Regions from separate parts of the Photobacterium sp. ABD4_091 genome, predicted to be linked through region 1. Evidence: predicted binding sites of a transcription regulator. Region 1 holds the regulator's gene; the other holds the start of a gene.
What was found. The regulator CRP, encoded in region 1, controls carbon source genes, mostly activating them, when cyclic AMP is high. The targets are predictions, from matches to a motif close to TGTGANNNNNNTCACA.
Positions count from the first base shown of each region.

Region 2: the regulator CRP is predicted to act here: its motif matches at 3,756-3,771, upstream of ACXAGQ_RS24900 (CidA/LrgA family protein).

Region 1 covers NZ_JBSWWQ010000001.1:1,352,742-1,363,313, forward strand. Annotated here, with positions in the region: gene kefB (glutathione-regulated potassium-efflux system protein KefB) at 1-123, opposite strand, end outside; gene kefG (glutathione-regulated potassium-efflux system ancillary protein KefG) at 113-682, opposite strand; gene ACXAGQ_RS06290 (ABC transporter ATP-binding protein) at 924-2,846, shown strand; gene ACXAGQ_RS06295 (TIGR02444 family protein) at 2,833-3,315, shown strand; gene ACXAGQ_RS06300 (hydrolase) at 3,336-4,316, shown strand; gene ACXAGQ_RS06305 (YheU family protein) at 4,480-4,701, shown strand; gene ACXAGQ_RS06310 (phosphoribulokinase) at 4,808-5,677, shown strand; gene ACXAGQ_RS06315 (OsmC family protein) at 5,845-6,252, opposite strand; gene crp (cAMP-activated global transcriptional regulator CRP) at 6,523-7,155, shown strand; gene ACXAGQ_RS06325 (hypothetical protein) at 7,375-7,563, shown strand; gene ACXAGQ_RS06330 (2-oxoadipate dioxygenase/decarboxylase family protein) at 7,700-8,497, opposite strand; gene astD (succinylglutamate-semialdehyde dehydrogenase) at 8,539-9,996, opposite strand; gene astA (arginine N-succinyltransferase) at 10,008-10,572, opposite strand, start outside.
Region 2 covers NZ_JBSWWQ010000004.1:113,384-123,955, forward strand. Annotated here, with positions in the region: gene ACXAGQ_RS24880 (TAXI family TRAP transporter solute-binding subunit) at 1-405, opposite strand, end outside; gene ACXAGQ_RS24885 (DMT family transporter) at 566-1,444, opposite strand; gene cdd (cytidine deaminase) at 1,612-2,499, opposite strand; gene ACXAGQ_RS24895 (CidB/LrgB family autolysis modulator) at 2,689-3,366, opposite strand; gene ACXAGQ_RS24900 (CidA/LrgA family protein) at 3,366-3,707, opposite strand; gene ACXAGQ_RS24905 (winged helix-turn-helix domain-containing protein) at 3,817-4,356, opposite strand; gene sbcB (exodeoxyribonuclease I) at 4,572-5,996, opposite strand; gene ACXAGQ_RS24915 (hypothetical protein) at 6,266-6,718, opposite strand; gene ACXAGQ_RS24920 (EndoU domain-containing protein) at 6,849-7,613, opposite strand; gene ACXAGQ_RS24925 (TSUP family transporter) at 7,746-8,504, shown strand; gene ACXAGQ_RS24930 (alpha/beta hydrolase) at 8,882-9,922, shown strand; gene ACXAGQ_RS24935 (mechanosensitive ion channel family protein) at 10,034-10,572, shown strand, end outside.

The DNA of each region.
Region 1 (10,572 bases):
AATGGCGATCCCTGCCAGCAAGTAGCCCAGCACCGAGCCCAGCCCCAAGCGCTGGGCAATCGGCACCGCTACCACCGCAGCGGCAAGAAAGACGACACTGACCGACAACACATCACTCGCCATACTTCGCCTCCTCCATCAGGGCCGTTGGCGCTTCCAGCCATTGGCGGTAGTCCTCGGCGTGTTGTGCTCGCTCATCGGCAGGTATCCGGCGGGCCCAGTGCAAAACCAAAGGCGGCATCCATTTCATCCGGCACAGCATGGCACTGAGCTCGAACGGACGGAGAATTTCATCCACACTGCAGCGGTTGTAGCCGTCAGGCGTATAAGCCTCGGCCGCCCCGCCGGTGGTGATCACCGAACGCCAATATTTCCCTTGGGTCTGGGTGCCTTCACCGTGGGCAAACCCCTTGCTCAGGACAACGTCGATCCACTCCTTGAGCAGCGACGGGCAGGAATACATATACAACGGATGCTGGAAAACGATGATGTCATGATCCCTGACCAGCTCGCGCTCGAAAGTAATATCGATGAAAAAATCAGGATAGGCCGCATAGAGATCATGGACCGTGACATGGGGGAGCCGGCTGATCGCTGCCAGCATGGCGCGGTTGGCGACCGATGCCTCTGGATCAGGGTGGGCATAGAGTACGAGTATGCGTGGAAGTCCTTTTGCTGACATAGCATTCCTTGTTACAACAGCAAAATATGCCTATTTCGCCATGAGTTACAACTTTTTATTAACCTATATCCACATAATACATAATTGCAGGCAAAGAGGATCGATTAATCGCCGTCTGCTGCCCGCTTGGTTGCTTTTATTTCCACCGAGGCAGGTATTAGCGGTCACCGCCGCTTTGCGGTAGACTCCGCACTTATTCTTGCATTCAGTTTTTGCGGAGCGGGGCACCCCGGCACAGTCAATGATCACTTTTTCCGATATCCAACTTCTACGCGGTGGCAAGATCCTGCTTGACCAAGCCACGGCAACTATCCACCCGGGCGACAAAGTCGGTCTGGTCGGCAAAAATGGCTGTGGCAAGTCCACCCTGTTTGCCCTGCTCAAGCACGAACTGAGCGTTGATGCCGGCAACTGCCAGTACCCGGCCAACTGGGAGCTGGCCTGGGTAGCGCAGGAAACCCCGGCCCTTGAGCGCGAGGCGCTGGAGTATGTGATTGACGGTGACCGTGAGTACCGCCAGCTCGAAGCCGACCTGCTCGCTGCCGAACAAGAAGACAACGGTAACAAGGTTGCCGAGCTGCACGGCAAGCTGGAAGCCATCGGCGGCTACAGCATCCGCGCCCGTGCTGCCGAGCTGCTTGACGGCCTTGGCTTTTCGCAAGAGCAAATGCAATGGCACCTGACCCAATTCTCGGGTGGTTGGCGTATGCGTCTCAACCTTGCCCAGGCCCTGCTTTGCCGCTCCGATCTACTGCTCCTCGATGAACCAACAAACCACTTGGATCTCGACGCTGTGATGTGGCTGGAAAAATGGTTGCAGAGCTACCGTGGTACGCTGGTACTGATCTCGCACGACCGTGATTTCCTCGATCCTGTCGTCAACCGGATCATCCACATCGAAAACCAAACCATGAACAGCTACACCGGTAACTATTCATCGTTTGAAACCCAGCGCGCAGAAAAGCTGATTTTGCAGCAGGCTATGTACCAGAAGCAGCAGAAACAAATGGCGCACATGCAGTCTTATATCGACCGCTTCCGCTACAAGGCCAGCAAAGCCCGCCAGGCACAAAGCCGGATCAAGGCCCTTGAGCGGATGGAAAAAGTACTGCCAGCCCAGTTCGATAACCCGTTCAGCTTCGAGTTCCGCGAGCCTAGTGCCCTGCCGAACCCTATTTTGATGATGGACCAAGTCGCTGCCGGCTATGGCGATAACCTGATCCTCGAAAAAATCCGCCTCAACCTGGTACCGGGCAGCCGCATCGGCCTGCTTGGCCGAAATGGTGCCGGTAAATCAACCCTGATCAAAATGCTGGCCGGTGAACTGCCTGCCAAAGCCGGGGATTTGACCTACTCGCAAGGGGTAAAAATCGGCTACTTCGCCCAGCACCAGCTAGAAACTCTGTACATGGACGACACCCCGGTCCAGCATATGGCACGCATTGCCCCGCAGGCCACCGAACAGCAACTACGCGATTACCTTGGCAGCTTCGGCTTCCTGGGTGATAAGGCACTGGAGAAAGTCGGCCCGTTCTCCGGCGGTGAGAAAGCCCGCTTGGTACTGGCACTGATCGTCTGGCAGCGCCCTAACCTGTTGCTACTCGATGAACCGACCAACCACTTGGATCTCGATATGCGCCAGGCACTGACGCTAGCCCTGCAGTCATACGATGGCGCCATGGTAATTGTCAGCCACGACCGTTTCCTACTGCGTGCGACCACCGATGATCTCTACCTCGTCCATGACCGCCAAGTCGTCCCGTTCAACGGCGATCTCAATGACTACCACAAGTGGCTGACTGAGCAGCAACGCAACGAGCGCCGCGAGCAGCAGTCCAGCAAACCGGAAGTGACCAAGGACAACAGTGCATCTTCGCGTAAAGAGCAGAAGCGCCTGGAAGCCGAGCTGCGCAAGCTAACCGCCCCACTGCGCAAAAAGATCACTCAGCTTGAAACCAAGATGGACAAGCTCAATGCCACTATCTCTGACGCCGAAACCCAGCTCAGTGACAGCAGTATCTATGAAGCTGAAAACAAAGCACGCTTAAACGAGCAGCTACAGCTTCAAGCCGATGCCAAGTCATCGCTGGAAGAAGTGGAAATGGAGTGGATGGAGCTACAGGAAGAACTCGAGGCGATGGAGCAGCAGCATGCCCCAGAGTAATGACCTAAGCCATTCGAGCCAAGCGCTGCTAAGCCATGATGCCTTCTGGCAGTTTAGCTACACTCACTACTTTAAGGCGGACGTCGAAGCCGCCTGTCTGGCCCTGCAGACGTTCCACAATGGCAGCATCAACCTAGCCCTGCTGATGATCTGGCTCGATGCACAGTCCATCGACCTCTCGTCGCCACAGCGCGAACAGTTGGAGCAAAGCCTCAAGCCGACTGAGGGCCTGCTCGGGCGCTACCGCCATATGCGCCGCTCGCTCAAACCCCAGCTTGATAGCAAGGGTTACGAGCAACTCAAAGACTTCGAGCTACAGATGGAGCGCCAGCAGCAGCACGATTTGATTGCAGCGTTAAACCAAATGCCGATCCGCCGCGTAGCAGACCATGAGCCTGCTGCAAACCTGGCGCGCTATTGCCATCGCCTGGGGGCTGTGGCATTGATAGACAAACTGATGGCGAAGTAGCACCACCTCGAGGAGCAATTATGACAATGGCTTTCCAACCAGCCAAAGGGCTCGCAAACCCCCACCTGCAAACCCTACTGCCGCGCTTTTTGCGCCGCAAGCCATTGTTCACTCCCCTTACCCAGCGTATCGAGACGCCTGATGGCGATTTCCTCGACTTGGCCTGGACCGCCCCCGTTGTCGAGTGCCAGCCCGGCCAGCCGGTGATGATCCTGTTCCATGGCTTGGAAGGCAGCTTTAACAGCCCCTACGCCAACGGCCTGCTCCATGCCGCCAAGCAACAAGGCTGGCTCGCGGTGATGATGCACTTTCGCGGTTGCAGCGGTGAGATGAACCGCAGGCCGCGCAGCTACCATTCCGGTGAAACCAACGACGCTCGTTTCTTTATCCAGTGGCTGCGCCAGCAACTGCCAAGCCAGCCCTTTGTCGCCGTGGGTGTGTCGCTTGGCGGCAATATGCTGGTGAACTACCTGGCAGAAAGCGGGGAACACTCCGAGCTTTCTGCCGCCCAGGTGATCTCTCCACCGCTGGACTTAGCGGCCTGCTCGGAGCGGATCCAGCAGGGCTTTTCCAAAATCTACCAGCAATACTTGCTCGGCTCGATGAAGCGTAACCTGGGCCGTAAAATCGCAGCCCTGCCTGACGATATGCCGGTATCGAGTGAAGTCGCAGAGCAACTGCAAACCCTGTGGCAATTTGACGAACACGTCACTGCCCCCCTGCACGGCTTCAAAAATGCCGCCGATTACTACCAGCGCTGCAGCGGGCTGCCCCGCCTTGCTGAAGTCACGGTTCCGCTTAGGGTGATCCATGCCAAAGACGACCCGTTCATGACCGAGGCGGTGATCCCGACAGAGCCACTGCCGCCGCATATCCAATATGATCTGTGCCAGTACGGCGGCCATGTCGGGTTCGTCACTGGCTCATGGCGCCAGCCGGACTTCTGGCTGGAGAAAACGGTACCGGAGTGGTTTAGTAAGGTTTTAGAACCTAGAACCTAGCCCCTGGAAAAACCTAGATCCTGGAAAGGTGCGCGACTGCTCTGGGGCTTAAATATCATGATCTTGCTCTGCCTAGGATCTAGGAACCAGACACTAGGCTCTCTACAACTGACACATTTGCCAATATAATCCCAGTATCTCCTGCAACAGAAAAAGCGCCGTTATGAACATTCCTTGGCAAGACCTTGATCCTGAGACCCTGACTAACCTTATCGAGCATTTCGTTCTGCGCGAAGGAACCGACTACGGCGAGCGCGAGCTGTCACTGGCCGCCAAGGTCGACCGGGTGCGCAAGCAATTGGAAAGCGGAGAGGCCGTGATTGTGTACTCCGAGCTGCACGAGACCATCGACATCAAGTCAAAGCGCCAATTGGGGCATAGTTAGCCCTCCCCCAACTTTCGTCCACCCTGCATTTTTGACATCCCGGCTTGACCTGACCGCCCAGCCCTGTTAATAACTCTTTCCGTTAATGTTAACGACAGGGTTTGTCATGTCTGCAAAACACCCCATTATTGCAGTAACAGGGTCCTCGGGGGCGGGAACGTCTACTACCTCCGAAGCATTCCGTAAGATGTTCAATATGATGAGCATCAATGCTGCCTGGCTTGAAGGCGACAGTTTCCACCGCTTCACCCGTCCGGAGATGGACGTCGAGATCCGCAAGGCCAAAGAGCAAGGCCGCCATATCAGCTATTTCGGCCCGCAGGCCAACGACTTCCCGTTGCTGGAAACCTTCTTCCGTCAATATGGCGAAGACGGTAGCGGCCAGTTCCGCCGCTACCTGCACACGTTTGACGAAGCTGTGCCGTACAACCAAATGCCTGGGACGTTCACCCCTTGGCAGACGCTGCCAGAAAATACCGATCTGCTGTTCTATGAGGGGCTGCACGGTGGCGTGGTCGATGGCGAAGTCAATGCTGCCCAGCATGTTGACCTGCTGATTGGCATGGTGCCGATCGTCAACCTCGAGTGGATCCAGAAGATTGTCCGGGATACCCGTGACCGGGGCCATTCCCGCGAAGCGGTGATGGAGTCCATCGTGCGCTCGATGGATGACTATCTCAATTACATCACCCCGCAGTTCTCCCGCACCCATATCAACTTCCAGCGGGTACCAACCGTCGATACCTCCAACCCGCTCAGCGCGAAGGGGATACCGAGCCTGGACGAGAGCTTTGTAGTGATCCGCTTCCGCGGGATCAAAAAAGTGGACTTCCCCTACCTGCTATCAATGATCCAGGGGTCGTTTATGTCGCGCCACAATACCCTAGTGGTACCCGGCGGCAAGATGAGCTTTGCGATGGAACTAATTATGCGGCCGCTGATCCAGCAGCTGATTGATACGGGGAAGATTGGATAAGAATATTGATGGCTAGAGCATCCTTCACTGAGTGAAGTTGCCTTTGGTCCCATAAAGCCTAATGGTTCTATGGTTCTATGGTTCTATGGTTCTATGGTTCTATGGTTCTATGGTTCTGCAGGATATCTCTTCCCACAGAACCGCAGTACCATAGGGCCTTAGTGCCGCTATGACTCTTCCACTACCTCATACGAATGGGTCATCTCAACCCCTTCGCCCAGCATCAGACATACCGAGCAGTACTTTTCCAGCGAATCGGCGACAGTTTTTGCCACAACAGATTCGTCCAGGTTTTCACCGGTGACCACAAAGTGGAGGTTGGCGGTAGTAAAAATACGCGGTGCCTGCTCGCGGCGAACCGAGTTGATCTGCGCCTCACAGCCGGTAATTTTCTGTCCCGCTGACTTGAGCCCGTCAACCACATCCACCGAGCTACAGCCACCAGCTGCCATCAAAACCAGCTCCATCGGGCTTGGTGCTTTTTCGCCACCATTACCGTCCATGACCACGCTATGGCCGGAATTTGACTGTCCCAGGAAGGTCATATTTTCGACCCATTTGACTCGTGATTGCATTGCTTTCTCCTTACAACTTTTACGGGCTTTCGGCACTATCTAGCAACTGTGTGATCATGTGCACACTTATGACTACAAAATGGCCTTTTCACATAGATCAATATCAAGAAAAGCGCGCCGAAAAAAGATAAAATCTGAACTAATTATTCACGTGAGCTTGCAGCCCAGCGGTTGACTGAATATCCTAAACGACGAACTAATTATGGTTAGGCCCAGCCGCATTTTGAAGGACGTCGTTGTTGGGCAACAAACGCAGAGGAAGTTAGTAATATGGTTCCAGGTAAACCTCAAACAGATCCAACTCTAGAGTGGTTTCTTTCCCATTGCCACATTCACAAATACCCTTCAAAGAGTACTTTGATCCACGCGGGTGAAAAAGCAGAGACGCTCTACTACATCGTCAAAGGTTCTGTTGCGGTCCTGATCAAGGATGAAGAAGGTAAGGAGATGATCCTGTCTTACCTAAACCAAGGTGACTTCATCGGTGAATTAGGCCTATTTGAAGAAGGCCAGGAGCGTACTGCCTGGGTTCGTGCTAAGACCCCTTGTGAAGTCGCTGAGATTTCTTTCAAGAAGTTCCGCCAGCTTATCCAGGTTAACCCAGACATCCTGATGCGCCTATCTGCGCAAATGGCTAGCCGCCTGCAGGTGACAAGCCAGAAAGTGGGTGACTTGGCATTCCTGGACGTAACAGGCCGCATCGCACAGACACTATTGAACCTGGCTAAACAGCCGGATGCAATGACACACCCTGATGGTATGCAGATCAAGATCACTCGCCAGGAAATCGGCCAAATCGTTGGCTGTTCCCGTGAGACTGTAGGTCGTATCTTGAAGATGCTGGAAGAGCAGAACCTGATTTCTGCCCACGGCAAAACCATTGTTGTTTACGGTACTCGCTAAGCCATTAGCTAGCCGTAATACACACCGATCCCCAAAAGCCGCTTCGTGCGGCTTTTTTATTCTCCGCAACACGCCCGTTCCAGTATTCCCGCTTCAACATTCACATTTCATGCTTTAAGGGTATTAATGTCTACGGCATCACTGTTTTTGTGCTTGTATCTACCCCACTTAGTGCTACATTGTGCATATCATCCACAGCACCTGTAATGGAATACCGGTATGGACATCGAACGCTTTTCACCACATAGCACCCATCACTTGCACCGCGGCGTCATTTCGCCCCTTCCCGATACCATTGAAATGACCGGGTTCAGTGACAGCCGCCACTACTTAGAGCAACACGATAAGGTGAAACGCCATCCGCCAGAATCCCACTTGGGCTACCCGCTCGACAGCTTCAAGCATTAATGCAGGTTTTAAATGCTAGGCTCTAAACGCTAGGTGCCAGATTTTAAAAAGGCCTGTGGCAGTCATTGCCAGAGGCCTTGAGAGCTAGAGCTTCGTCCTTGCCAGTATCACCGTCCCCCCTGCTGAGGTAGCTGGACTAGCTAACGTCGGTGCTTTCGAAAATCTTATCTGCCGACGCTTCGACAAAGCCGGTATATAGCTCACCGTCTTCTTTCGGGTAACGCTTGGCAAACTCATAGAAGCCACCGGGGATGGTATAGACCCCATCGGTAAAGCCCACCTCCACCCTGTCAGCCATGGTCGATGACTGCTCGAGCATCACTTCAGGGCTACCTTTGACCTCCCCACCAGAGCTGTTGATGTCAAACCCATTGTGTCGCAGCAGGTGATTGACCTCGGCCACTTCGGTGAACTGCTCAAGCTGGTTGAGGCTGACAGTAAAGTGGTTGGCACCGAAGCCATGGGCGGCAAGCCAGCCTGCGTATTCGCTTTCTGCCACCAACAACTCGTAGGCCGCATAATCCAAATCCCATAGCCGCCCGCCATAGAGGAAGGCCGGATCATGCATCGCCTGCTCGGGAACCTGGTCGACCAGATCCCTCACGGTCTGTTGCAACAGAGAACTGAACTGCCCGACCATCAACTCACTGATAAACACTTTAGGCGCCAGCGGGTTGGGGTGCTCAAAGTGCTCGGCATACAGCTTCTTGGCCTCAAAGTGATAGCGGCCGCAAGGCTTATAGCCAATTGCAATGAACGGGGCTGCCAGACGGTCAAGCCCGACCTTCGGCAGGTTGAATGTCCGCAGCGCAATATGATCATTGAGCAGCGGCTCCTCTTCGGTCAGCAGATCATGAACCTGAGCGGCTGACGGGCACAGGCGCTGGATATAATCCTGCCATAGCCCGGAAAATAGTTGCTCTACCCTTTCCATGTGCTCGCTATCCTCTTTGGCTGGTGATTGATTGACGGCCATCAAAGCGTGATGCCCGGTGATAGCTGGGCGGGAAGCTCAGCCTGCTCACCTTCCATTGATGCCATCGGGTACGCACAATAGTCTGCCGCGTAATACGCGCTCGGCCGCAAGTTGCCTGACGCCCCCGGCCCACCAAATGGCGCATCACCACTGGCTCCGGTTAGCTGGCGGTTGCGGTTCACAATCCCGGCCCGGATATGCTCGATGAAGTACTGCCATTCGCTATCATCGGTCGATACCAAACCGGCAGACAAGCCATACCGGGTATCATTGGCTTTCTCAACCGCCTCATCTAGCTCGTGGTAGCGAGCAACCTGCAGCAGCGGGCCAAAGTATTCCTCATCCGGCAACTCGGCAATCTGGCTGACTTCGATGATCCCCGGGGTGACAATTGCCCCCTGGCCACGGGTGGCCGCTAGCAATGCTTCACCGCCAAGCTCAACCAACTGCGACTGGGCCTGCATGATGTTGTCTGCGGCCTGGACCGAGACTTGCGCCCCCATAAACGGGGCCGGCTCGTCAAACTGACCACCGACACGGATCTGGCTTGTTAGTTCAAGTAAGCGGGCCAGAATGCGGTCCCCTTCCGCACCATGCGGCAGGTATAAACGACGGGCGCAGGTACAACGCTGGCCGGCGCTGATAAAGGCAGACTGAATAATAGTGTAGACAGTGGCATCCAACTCGCCATAGTGACGGGAGATCACCATAGGGTTGTTACCGCCCATCTCGAGTGCCAGCATCTTGCCTGGCTGGCCAGCAAACTGGCGGTGCAGCAAATGGCCGGTATTGGCACTGCCGGTAAACAGCAAGCCGTCGATGCCCTTGGCACCCGCCAAAGCTTCTCCGGTCGCCCTTGCACCCTGGACCAAATTGATCACGCCATCAGGCAAACCTGCCTGCTGCCATAGCTTCATGGTCTCTTCGGCAACCTTAGGGGTCAGGTCTGATGGCTTGAATACCACAGTGTTGCCAGCCAACAACGCCGGGACAATGTGGCCGTTGGGCAAGTGGCCCGGGAAGTTGTAAGGACCAAATACTGCCATGACCCCCAATGGACGGTGGCGAAGCACAGCCTGGGTGCCGGCGATGTCTTTTTGCTTCTCGCCGGTACGCTCCTGGTAGGCACGCAACGATATTGCAATCTTGCCGACCATAGCACCAGCTTCAGTGCGGGTTTCCCACAACGGCTTACCTGTCTCCTCGGCAATCACCACAGCAATGGCTTCGCTGTGCGCTTTGACTAGCTCGGCAAATCGCTCGACAACCGCCTGGCGTTCGGCAAATGGTGTGTTGCGCCAGCTAGCCAATGCCCCCCTTGCCGCTGATACGGCCTGCTCTACCTGTTCAGCAGTGGCTGACAGCCCTTGCCACACCACTTCACTGGTGTAGGGATTGAGCGACTGCATTGCTTGTCCATCGCCGTCCAGCCAGCGTCCTGCTATCCATTGGGTCATGGTGTTCTCCTTTATTGGACGATCAGGCGTACCTGATCCCCTTGTTTAACGTCCAGCGCCTTGGCCGCTTCCGCACTGATCAATGCCGTGCCATTTAACACATCGACCTTATCGACAACCGCACGGAAATGGGTAAACGAGGTATTGCTGACAATACTATCGGCTTGGCCTGTCGGCTGGCCGATTTCCACCCGGCACAGCTGGGAATGGCGGACAGACTCGACATTTCTCACGTCACATTCAACTGTCGGGCCGGCATCGAAAATATCGACATAACCGCGGCAGGTGAACCCTTCTTTCTCCAGTAAGCGCAGTGCCGGGCGGGTTTTCTCATGCACCTGGCCGATCACCGCCTGTGCTTCTGGGCTGAGTAGGTTGACGTAAATAGGCAACTTCGGCATCAGATCGGCAATAAAGCCTTTCTTGCCGATACCGGTAAGGTAATCAGCCAAGGTAAAGTCAATCGAGAAGAAGTGCTCTTTGAGCCACTCCCAAAATGGTGAGTTACCTTCTTCATCTGACACCCCGCGCATCTCGGCAATCACGGTATTGTCAAATCGCTCCGGGTGCTGTGCC
Region 2 (10,572 bases), on a different contig from region 1:
CTCGAAACTCTTGATACCGGAATCTGCCCGGGCGACCACAGTGAAAGGCTCTGGGTGAATAGAAAACAATGAGCGCAGTGATTTAAACGGTCCTTTGGCTTCGAATTTATTGGTGCCATTGTAAGCGTGGTACTGCCAGTCTGACTGGGCGATCCCCAAGTCTAAATCGCCCGCACGTATGCTGTTGATGTTGTAAATAGAGCCGCCGGTAGATTCAACTGAGCATCTCACGCCGTGTTTTTTCCTGTCTTTATTGACCAGACGGCATATGGCACCGCCTGTTGGATAGTAGACACCGGTTACACCACCGGTACCGATAGTGACAAAAGATTGGGCTTGCGACACTGAAGAGAGTGATAGCAGAGCGCCACCAAAAAACGAGAAAGCTAAAGCGCGCCAAGACATTCCGAAAACCTCACATCTGATTGGTTAGGGTGATTGTAGACGGTGGATAAATGAGATTTGTCGTGCGATTAAGACAACCCCCGGTTGCTTTAGCTATTAAAGCAACCGAGGATTGAGTTTGAATCAGGGGGGGATTTGGTTCAGCGATTTAACTTTCCGTCTATCGCGCTTTTTTGTTCTCCCACTGGGTAATGAAAGCAACAGAAGCAATAATAACCGCAGCGCCTAACCACAAGCGCCCTGGTGGCACCCAGTCAAAGACCAGCCAGCCGCCAAGGACATTGAGCGGTAATTTAGCGTGATCAAAAGGCTGTACAAATGAAGCGTCGGCGATGGCATAGGCTTTGGCGATAGCCCACTGTGCTAGCGCTGTTAGCAAGCCTGCTGCGCCAAGCAATAACCAAGTGAAACCGGTTTGCGGCAGAGTGAACTCCGGCACAGCAAGGAATAGGTTGTAAGGCGTGATAAGGATCAGCAGGTACACCACAATCGTTGTTGGTGATTCACTGGCCGACATCTTCTTGACCATCAACGAGTAGCATGCCCAGAAAAACGCAGCGGCTACTGGCAATAATGTTGCCCAGCTAAAGCTATCAGACCAAGGTTCGAGGATGATCATGGCACCACTGAATCCGGCAAGTGTCGCCAGCCAGCGTGCGGTACCGACGTTTTCTTTCAGGATTATGCCAGCACCAATGGTGGCAAATAGCGGCGAAGTCATGAGTAGGGCGATACCCTGCCAGATAGGCACAGGGTAGGCCAGTGCCCAAAGCCATAGCTGGATACCGATAACAGCCAGCAATACGCGAAAACAGTGCTGGCCGAAATGCTGGGTGCGCAGGGCGTTGCGAAGCCCTAGGGTTCTTAGCCAGGGAAATATAGCGACCAAAGCGATGAAATACTGGAACAGAGCAACAGTGGTTGATGGAATATGGAGGACCATACTCAGGTACTGTGCCAGGCTGTTGACGATGGCAAACGCCAAGCCAGCAGTGATCATCCAGCTGGCTCCTTGGATCGGGTTATGTTGATGCGACATGAAATAATGATTGATTGAGTTTATAACTTGAAAATCATACTCCTACCGGTAGCAAGAGAAAACCACTATGTAATAGAAAAGAATCAACAATGAAAAAAAGCACAGATATAAAAAAACCGCCAATTGACGGTTTTTTTAAGTTATCTGGTTTATACAGTCAGAAAAAGTTAAGCAGCAACATAAGACAGCGGAATATCCGGGTTCAACGCTTCCAGTGTGGTTTGCGTGTCAGAGAGGTGGCTGATAGTGCTGTCTGCTTTTTCTACCAATGCGGCTTCTTCAATCTCTGCCAGTGGGTAACCTGCCATGTTCATGTTAATCAAAGCAACCTGAAGCGGAGGAAGGCTAGGGTTAAACGCCGCGTTCTCGGCATACATACCGATGAAGGTTTTACCGTCTTTGGCTTTCAGTGCCACACCGCTGAAGTTCTTGGTGTAAGGGGCATGGGCACGGTTAGCTGCTTGGCAAGCAAGCTGAACAAGTTCTTCAGACGCTTCGGTTTCAATACCGTTGTCCACTTTGGTCAGCAGCGCATCGGTAATGTTCAAATCGGCAGGGCCAAAAGATTCCGGTAGGTATTCTTGCAACGATTTTGCTGCGCGCTCAGGGAGTTGTACAACTAGCTCTTTAGCCGTTGTTAGCTCGTTCATGAACTGACGGCAGTGACCACAAGGGCTGTAGTTAATGGTGATATCAGAAATACCGGTTTCACCTTTCACCCAAGCGTGGCTGATAGCAGATTGTTCGGCGTGAACCGTTTGAGAAAGGCAAGCACCAACAAATTCCATGTTAGCACCGAAGTAGAGCGTACCCGTTTCACCGCGTACAATTGCGCCAACATAGAAATTAGAAATAGGAGCAACAGAATAAGCAGCGGCAAGCGGAAGTAATGCAACACGCAATTCACTGTCAGTCATGTTGGTTGTCGACATTAACTGAGCAAACACCTCAGGGCTTAAGGTGGCATCGAAATTCTCGGCTTCTAACACAGGTTTGATGGCAGAAGCTAGATCAGCGGGTAGAGCGCCTAAAGCATCCATTACTTTAGTGTGCATGAGTTTTCACTCCGTCTTGTGTATGGAGAAACATTGTAGGCTTGGTAATTGTATATTTGAGTGATCTTGATCACATTTATCAATGTATTGTTGCAGTTATTGCATTAATGCGAGTCGGGTCACACAGGTTCTAAAAAAATTATAGAATATTATCAGTGATTTAGTTTTGTATTCGATTACTAGCACAAGTTAGCTAAACACTGCCATGATGAGTGGAAACAATAAAGGCGCTAAAATTGAAGTGATTACACCGCAAATGACCAATGCTAATGAACTAAATGCCCCTTCCTGATAATTCTCTTCTGCCGCCTTTGCCGTGCCCAATGCATGGGAAACTGTCCCCATGGTCAAGCCTTTGGCAATAGGGGCTTTTACACCGATTAATCGAAACAGGGGATAACCCAATACCGCACCAAACAAGCCAGCAATAATCACCATGATTGCGGCAACAGACGGTAGTCCGCCAACTTGCTCTGCAACGGCCATAGCGATAGGTGTGGTGACAGATTTAGGCAAGATAGAAGCCGTTAGCTGGGCATCAGCACCTAATGCCAAAGCGATACCTGCGCCGGTAATCATAGAGAGTACACTGCCCACCAAGCAGGCCGAGAATATGACCTTCCACTTCTTGCGGATCTGGCTCAACTGCTCATACAGCGGGAAGGCCAAAGCAACCACAGCGGGCTCCAGTAGCGCGTTAAGCCATTTGTTCTGTTCGAAATAAGTCTCGTAGGGGACTTCGAGCCACATAAGCAGCGGAATGATCACAAGCAGACAGATAAGAAGCGGGTTAACGATCGGGTGCTGGATATGCTTGGAAATGAAACGCGCCGTATAGAACACGACTAAAGTTGTCAGCAGCCAGATCATTGTTTTTCCTTATAGTGAGTTGCCAAGCCAATTACAACGAAAACCACCACGCTACTACCGATAGTGCTAAGAAGAATGATAAGGGTGTTATTGGTAAGGAGATCGAGGTAGTTCATCAAGCCGATGCCGACAGGCACAAACAAAAGTGCCATATGGCGGATAAGCAGGTGGCAGCCTTGCATAGCCCAGTGAGCTGGGATAAGTCCCATAGAGAGGACGGTAAATAAAATCAGCATGCCGATGATACTACCCGGGATGGCTAAACCGGTAAGGTGTTGAATGCCTTTGCCTAGTATAAGGCAGGCAAAAATAATAAAGAAAGAACGTAGATATGCCATGAGCCCTTCAGGTCTGGATGAAGAAACTCATTTATCATACAAAATAAATGTGATCTAAGCCACACTTAGTTGCTTCGGATTTTCCCAGTTATGTTTTGGATTTCTCCAGTTACAAATAGTCCATAAAAGAGGCAGTAATAACACCCAGTGCCATTATCACCAATGCCGCCACAGATATTTTGTGCACCACACTGGTTTTTACTATTTCTTCTGTTGCCGACTGAAACTCTTGATTGTCCTGCTCTTGAGTAGGAGGGGCTTCAGGGCTTTCTGTTTTATCCGGTTCATGTACCAGCCGGCACATTTTTTCCGGCAATGGCACCCGGAAGCCAAATGGTGCAACCACTTCTATGTTGATTGCCATTTTTCCTTGCTGCTCGAGCTTAGCGGCTAATGTTTTAAGCACCGTGTTGAGGTCGTAGTGATGGTTACCGCTATCTTCGTAAGGGTCTAGCTGGCTGAAGGTTTTGTTGTGTAGTTGCTCATGGCTTATCACTTCGCCTGCGCAATAACACAGCGCCTCGAGCAAGCGAGACTCATGCAAGGTAAGTGAAGTTTCTGTTTTGTCCCGCCATACCAGCAAGTGGACATCTGGCTCGAAGTCGACATTAGGAAACCGGAAACAGCGTGTTAAAGATTGTGTTGTCATATCAATCACTACAATTCAGCCTTCGAATCCATGAATGACAATTATTAAATATCCATCTTATTTAGTGTTGGTGCACATGCAGTGTTGCGCAATCTCACAACGAAGAAACATGACAGTTAAAAAGCCCCTTGGCTGCACGAGTACAAGGGGCTGATTTTTTCTGATTAGATTTCAGATAGCTGGCGACGAGTCGACAGCTCGCAATAGTGTCTAACTTATACGAGTGTTTGTACGTAATCGTAGACAGCCTTTAAGATCTTCATGTTCTTCTCGCTCGATTGGTGCTCCATGGCAACATCTTCGAGGTTTTGCATGTAGCCCGGTAGGTTCTGTTCAAAGAAATCCTGGCAGTGATGCTTCCAACGCTGCTGCTCTTGGTAATCCAAGGTCATTGGGAAGTTTCGGGCACGGTAGCGGAACAATAGGGGCTTGATACGTGCGTCACTGACATTGAGCTCTAGCTTGCCCAACTCTTCTTCTGGCGTCTTCTGGATGATATCGATGGTCGAGCGATCAGCGTTGGAAAAGAAACCGTCGTAGAGCATGGCATCGACATTGTCGTGTTTTTCAAACTCACGCTCGACGCTGTAAATAGCCAATAGTTTCTCGCGTACTTCTGGGTGCGCCTTCAAGGTTGCCAGGTTCTTCAGGCAAGCTTCACGGTCGATACCGATACGGGCAGCATCTTCAGCGCGCAATGTTTTCGCCGGTGCAAGTACTGGGCACTTGTTAAGGTGAATAAGCTTGAGAGGGACTGGTAGCTCGTCTGGACCGAGATCTGCCCGCTTGGTATAAAGGCACTCACGCAGCTCATCGGCAGAGAGTTCGAGAAGCGGGGTAGGATCCATCGCCAGGTTGACGGTAATTACGGCATTCTTGTTATCCGGATGCCATGCCATCGGCACAATCCAGCTGGTATTGCCGCACCCTACGCCGAACATACCAGACACATGCATCAGCGGGGTCATTTCGACGATATCAACCAGCTCTTGCAACTTACGTTTGTTACGTAGCTTGAAGAAGTAGTCAAACAGCTTTGGCTGGTTTTGTTTGATGATTTTTGCCAGCTCGATAGTGGCGTATACATCGGCCATCGCATCGTGCGCATTAGCGTGTTCGATACCGTTGGCAACAGACAGGTGCTCCAGCTTAAAGCTTGGCAAACCTTCTTCGTTGGTCGGCCAGTTCAAACCGTCCGGGCGCAGCGCATAACACGTACGCATGATATCCAGTAGATCCCAGCGTGAATTACCGTTCTGCCAGCTCCAAGCATAGGGATCGTAGAAATTACGGTAAAGCGTATAGCGGGTAACTTCATCATCAAAGCGCACATTGTTATAGCCAATCACGCAGGTATTCGGCTTGGACAGCTCTTGGTGAATGCGAGCAATGAACTCAGGCTCTGACAGCCCTTTCTCATGGGCCTCCTGCGGCGTGATCCCGGTGATAAGGCAAGCTTCAGGTGAAGGTAGGTAATCCACAGGCGGCTTACAGTAGATCACCAGCGGCTCACCGATAATGTTCATATCCATGTCGGTACGCACACCAGCAAACTGGCAAGGGCGGTCTAGTGCCGGGTTGGCACCGAAAGTTTCATAATCCAGCCAAAACAGTGTCGGCTGACTGTCGTTATTGCTCATTATTATCTTCACACGGATAAAGTGTCATCTGGCTTAATGATAACAAAGAATTAGGGGGAGGGGCATGGCTAATTTTGTGCTCAAAACCTCAACAGTTTCTGATGTCGTGTACTTTATGGCTTCTAAGTTAACCTAGTTAAACCAAGTTAATATGGGGGCAGATTAGTGGAATTAGCTTCTGTAAGCCGGCACTATAGGGGCATTGAAAACTAACATTTTTTCGACATAAAGAGGGTTTTCTTTTTTAGATGTGATGAAGAAAATTATAATTAGAGCCTTGATATTCTGATAATATTATCTTTATAAAGTAATACTTTAAAGTTACCATTTCCTTCTCTAAAGACACCTCTTTGCTCATATAACTTATTATATCCATATCTTATATTTCTTGGCTCGATGATGAATTTTTTGCCAGAAATGAAAAATTCATTAGTGATATACTTTTTTCTACCAGGATAGGACTTAAAATTTTCTACTTTACCAACTATCACTTCACAATCAGAAGGGGTACATTTTCCATTGAGGGCACTTTGTATTGAGGAGTTGATCGAATAATTGTCAATAAATGCAATCATAGAGACCGTAAAAAAGAATGTATAACCGATTTTTTCTTTTAATGCACCTGTTTTATATCTTAAGATATACACTACTAAGGATAACATTGATATTAATAAAAGATGAATGTTATCATTAAAATAATCTGGTGCTTCATATAATAGCATTTACCTTATATCCTTTAAGGTGTTAATTTATCATTTTTAAAATACCATACCAGTTAAGTGCGAGCAATTATTTGTATGGGTGATATTGTGTTCTGCCAGTGAAAAACACAGATAATAAATGGATGATCACTTACTCACAATCCTTTGTTTTGTATCGACGGGCGTTAAATGCTTTACCTTTGGCGCCAACAGAATAGAAGGTTGTAATGGCATTATTTCTGGTGCTGACGATGACTGCCGTATGGGCGGGGTAATCATTGGTTTCAGGGATGTCCAGGAAGCATCCTTTTCTTTCGTTTAGCTTGAAGTATCCTCTAGTTGCCTCATAGAGGATCTCATCGGCGTTCATTTCGAGGTTATAACCGTTCACTGGCTTCCAGCCTTCTCTACTATCGGGCTTTATGTAACTTACAGGGACAGAATATATGCCTTTATCCTCTATAATTTCATTTTTGGACGGGTCAAAGCATTTAGTTGTCCCTAGCTTACACATTGATATATGATTTTGTTCAAAAAGCGCTTTATATCTAGGGGCGTAATGTAACCCGCCAAGTGAGCCATCTTTCTCTCTTTCACCACAGAATATGTGCGTAAAGCCATCATTTTCAGCCCAAAGCCTGACAAGTTTTTTTTGAGTAAGAGAACTGTCTATAGTTAGTAACCTATCAGTAAGGTCAGGGTGTCTATTAAACAACGACTCTAAATCATTGTTAGTCACGACATAGCCCCAGTCACCGCATATTTCCAAGACATCCTTATCTATAGGCTTATATTCGAAGTTGTATGTAGGGGCATATTTCGTATTGGGATCATTATCAAAGAAAGGTACGCGGGTGTCGGCAGTAACTTGACTACTGAAGACGATAAAAGAGGTTAGCAAGATTTGAGTTTTCATATGCAATCCCTTTTCAACTCATTTCGTGTAATTAATGCCAACTAGAAAATTGTTACACAGATAGCTTAGCAACGACTCATTTACTTGGGTAACATACGTGCCTTCAACGTTGTGGACTGTTGTAGGTTAAGTGTGGAATTAACAATAGATATCGTCGCGATTTTCTTTCTTGTAGCCCTGATTGCTGGGTTTATTGATGCAATTGGAGGTGGAGGCGGGTTGATTATTCTCCCTGCGCTACTATTGGCTGGCTTGTCACCTGCACAGGCTTTGGCGACGAATAAGTTTCAGGCTATTTTCGGCAAGATTTCTTCAGTCGGCTATTTTGCCAAGCAGGGTATGATTGACTTCTCGAGCCTGAAAGTGCCTTTGATACTCTCTTTTGTCAGTTCGGGTTTTGGTGCCTTCCTGGTACAACGTATACCGTCTTCGGCTTTGAGTCAGTTTTTGCCGTTTATGATCTTAGCGGCCATGGTGTATATCTTGTTCTCGCCACGGATTGCAGATTTTGATACCCAAAGCCGGATATCGATGGGGATGTATGGTTTTACTTTCGGGGCATTGATTTCTTTTTATGATGGTTTCTTTGGTCCAGCATCAGGCTCATTTTTCGTTATCAGTTTTGTCTCCTTGCTGGGGTTCAGTGCAGCCAAAGCGGTGGCCCATGCCAAACTGTTATTGCTGGTGACCAATTTGGCCGCTGTGATGGTATTCATGACTGGCGGTGAGATTATCTGGTTACTGGGTTTGGCAATGGCTGCCGGTCAGTGGATTGGTGCTAAATACGGCTCAAAGCTGGTTCATCATAAGGGTAGCAAGGTGGTTAAGCCGGCCTTGATAGCCGTGTGTACGGTTATGTTGGGAAAACTGGTTTACGCCAACCTGTTTTAAACCATTTAGGCTTGCCACTTAATACCTGACTATCAGCAATAGTGGTAAGCCTTTGGTCGACATGTCACAAGCTTTGTTCACAACGCCGATATCCTAGTTACAAGTCCGAAAAAGAACGCGAGGTAACAGCTAAATATCACAATAACAGGCAAGTACTTTTTCATTCTAATCCCCTTAATCATCCCTTCTCTGATAGCCACATTGTCATTGCTTTCTACGTAGATATCCATGGGTTTGAGTAATTCATATTTGGCGGTATGCGTAGGTTTATCTAGTGCAGGTTTGAATTTCTCTAATTCATCGATTGGGGCGGCGATGTGCTGAATAATGGCGACACAGTCCACAGGTCATTAATCAAACCGGTTATCGGAGTCATGATGAAAAAGAAATTGTTACGCACTATTGTTCCAGCATTATTGGTTAGTATGTCTAGCTCACCTGCACTGGCTAACATTACTTTAGATGAACGCTCTATCCCGACACCAGTGGGCATTTCATCAGAGATGGCGACAATAATTGAAAATCGTGAACAGCCACCAGTTATGCCTGTTCCTGAGTCAACAGAAGAGTGGCTGGCCTTTCAAAAAGCATTCAATGCACCTGGGATTGAGTTAGCCCATACAGGTATGGAGCGCTTGGGTGTGACGTACGAAGCGAAAACCTATGCTGGGGTGGAGACGTTCTTTGTGACACCTAAAAAAGTTGCCCCAGAGTATAAAGACAAAAGGTTGATCCATATTCACGGCGGTGCTTTTGTGTTTGGCGGGGGGGATTCAGCACTTCGTGAAGCAGCATGGGTCGCTAACGGTCTTGGCGCGCAAGTTATTTCTATAGATTATCGTAAACCACCACTCAGCCCATTCCCGGCAGCATTAGAAGATACAGTCGCTGTTTGGCAAGAATTAACCAAAACGCAAAAGCCAGAAGCGACAGCAATATTCGGTACCTCTGCAGGGGGCAACCTAACCTTGGCGACGGTGCTGAAATTGCAGCAAATGGATTTACCGACACCGGGTGCAATTTACGCGGGTACGCCGGCAACGGATTTAAAAGAGATATCGGATTCGTGGTTAACGCTGAAGGGGTTAGATCCTCTAGGGAAGCGCGATGGCCTTATTCAAGCGACGTTTGACTTATATGCAAACGGTGAAGATTTAGCAAACCCTCTATTGTCACCGGTATATGCCGAAATTGATGATTTTCCACCGACGCTGTTCATAACGGGTACACGTGATTTGTTATTGAGTGATACGGTTCGTATGCACCGTTTGCTACGCAGTGCAAATGTAGACACCCAATTGCACGTGTATGACGGCCAGGCGCACGGTGATTATATTAGCGGTCTAGTAACAGACGTGCCCGAGTCTGATGATGCTATAAGAGAGATTAACAAGTTTTTCGCCAAGCACCTCAAGTAGTTGTCCTTATAGGTTGTTCTTGGAATAAAAGCGCTCACCTGAGCGCTTTTATCTCTTTAGTTAGTTTTCAAAGCAGCGAGTTGTTTCAAGAAACAGGTCAAGGGCACAATCATGAAATTAGTATTACTCATTCGGCGTTCATTGTTCTTTTTCATGATGCTATGTAGTGCATCAACTCTTGCTCACTCTCCGTTTTCACTCGCCGACACGTCTAGCCCAAAGCACACCTTAGTTAATTTCCTGTACTACTCGGAGATAGTGATAAAACACTGGCAGGCTGAATCGTTGGAGTCCAAAGAAGCAAAGCACGCATACAATCAGGCTATCAGAACAATGGATCTTTCTTTGGTGCCTAACCGTACTCGAACTGTGGTAATGATGGAGCGAATTATCTTATTGCGGGAGATCCTCGACAGGTTCGATAGCACAGTGTTACAAGCCGCACCTGATCACGAAAAGGCCCAAGATATTAGCTATTGGCGTTTCGCAAACTCGGATCTGTCTATCGTGCGGTTAGAGACCGGTAATAGACAGACCGGTAATAGACAGGGTCAATTTGTGTTCTCGGCCAATACGGTTCAGCAATTGTCGTCTTGGTACCGCAAGATGGAAGCTATGCCTTATGCCTTGGCATCGCGAACTGATTACTA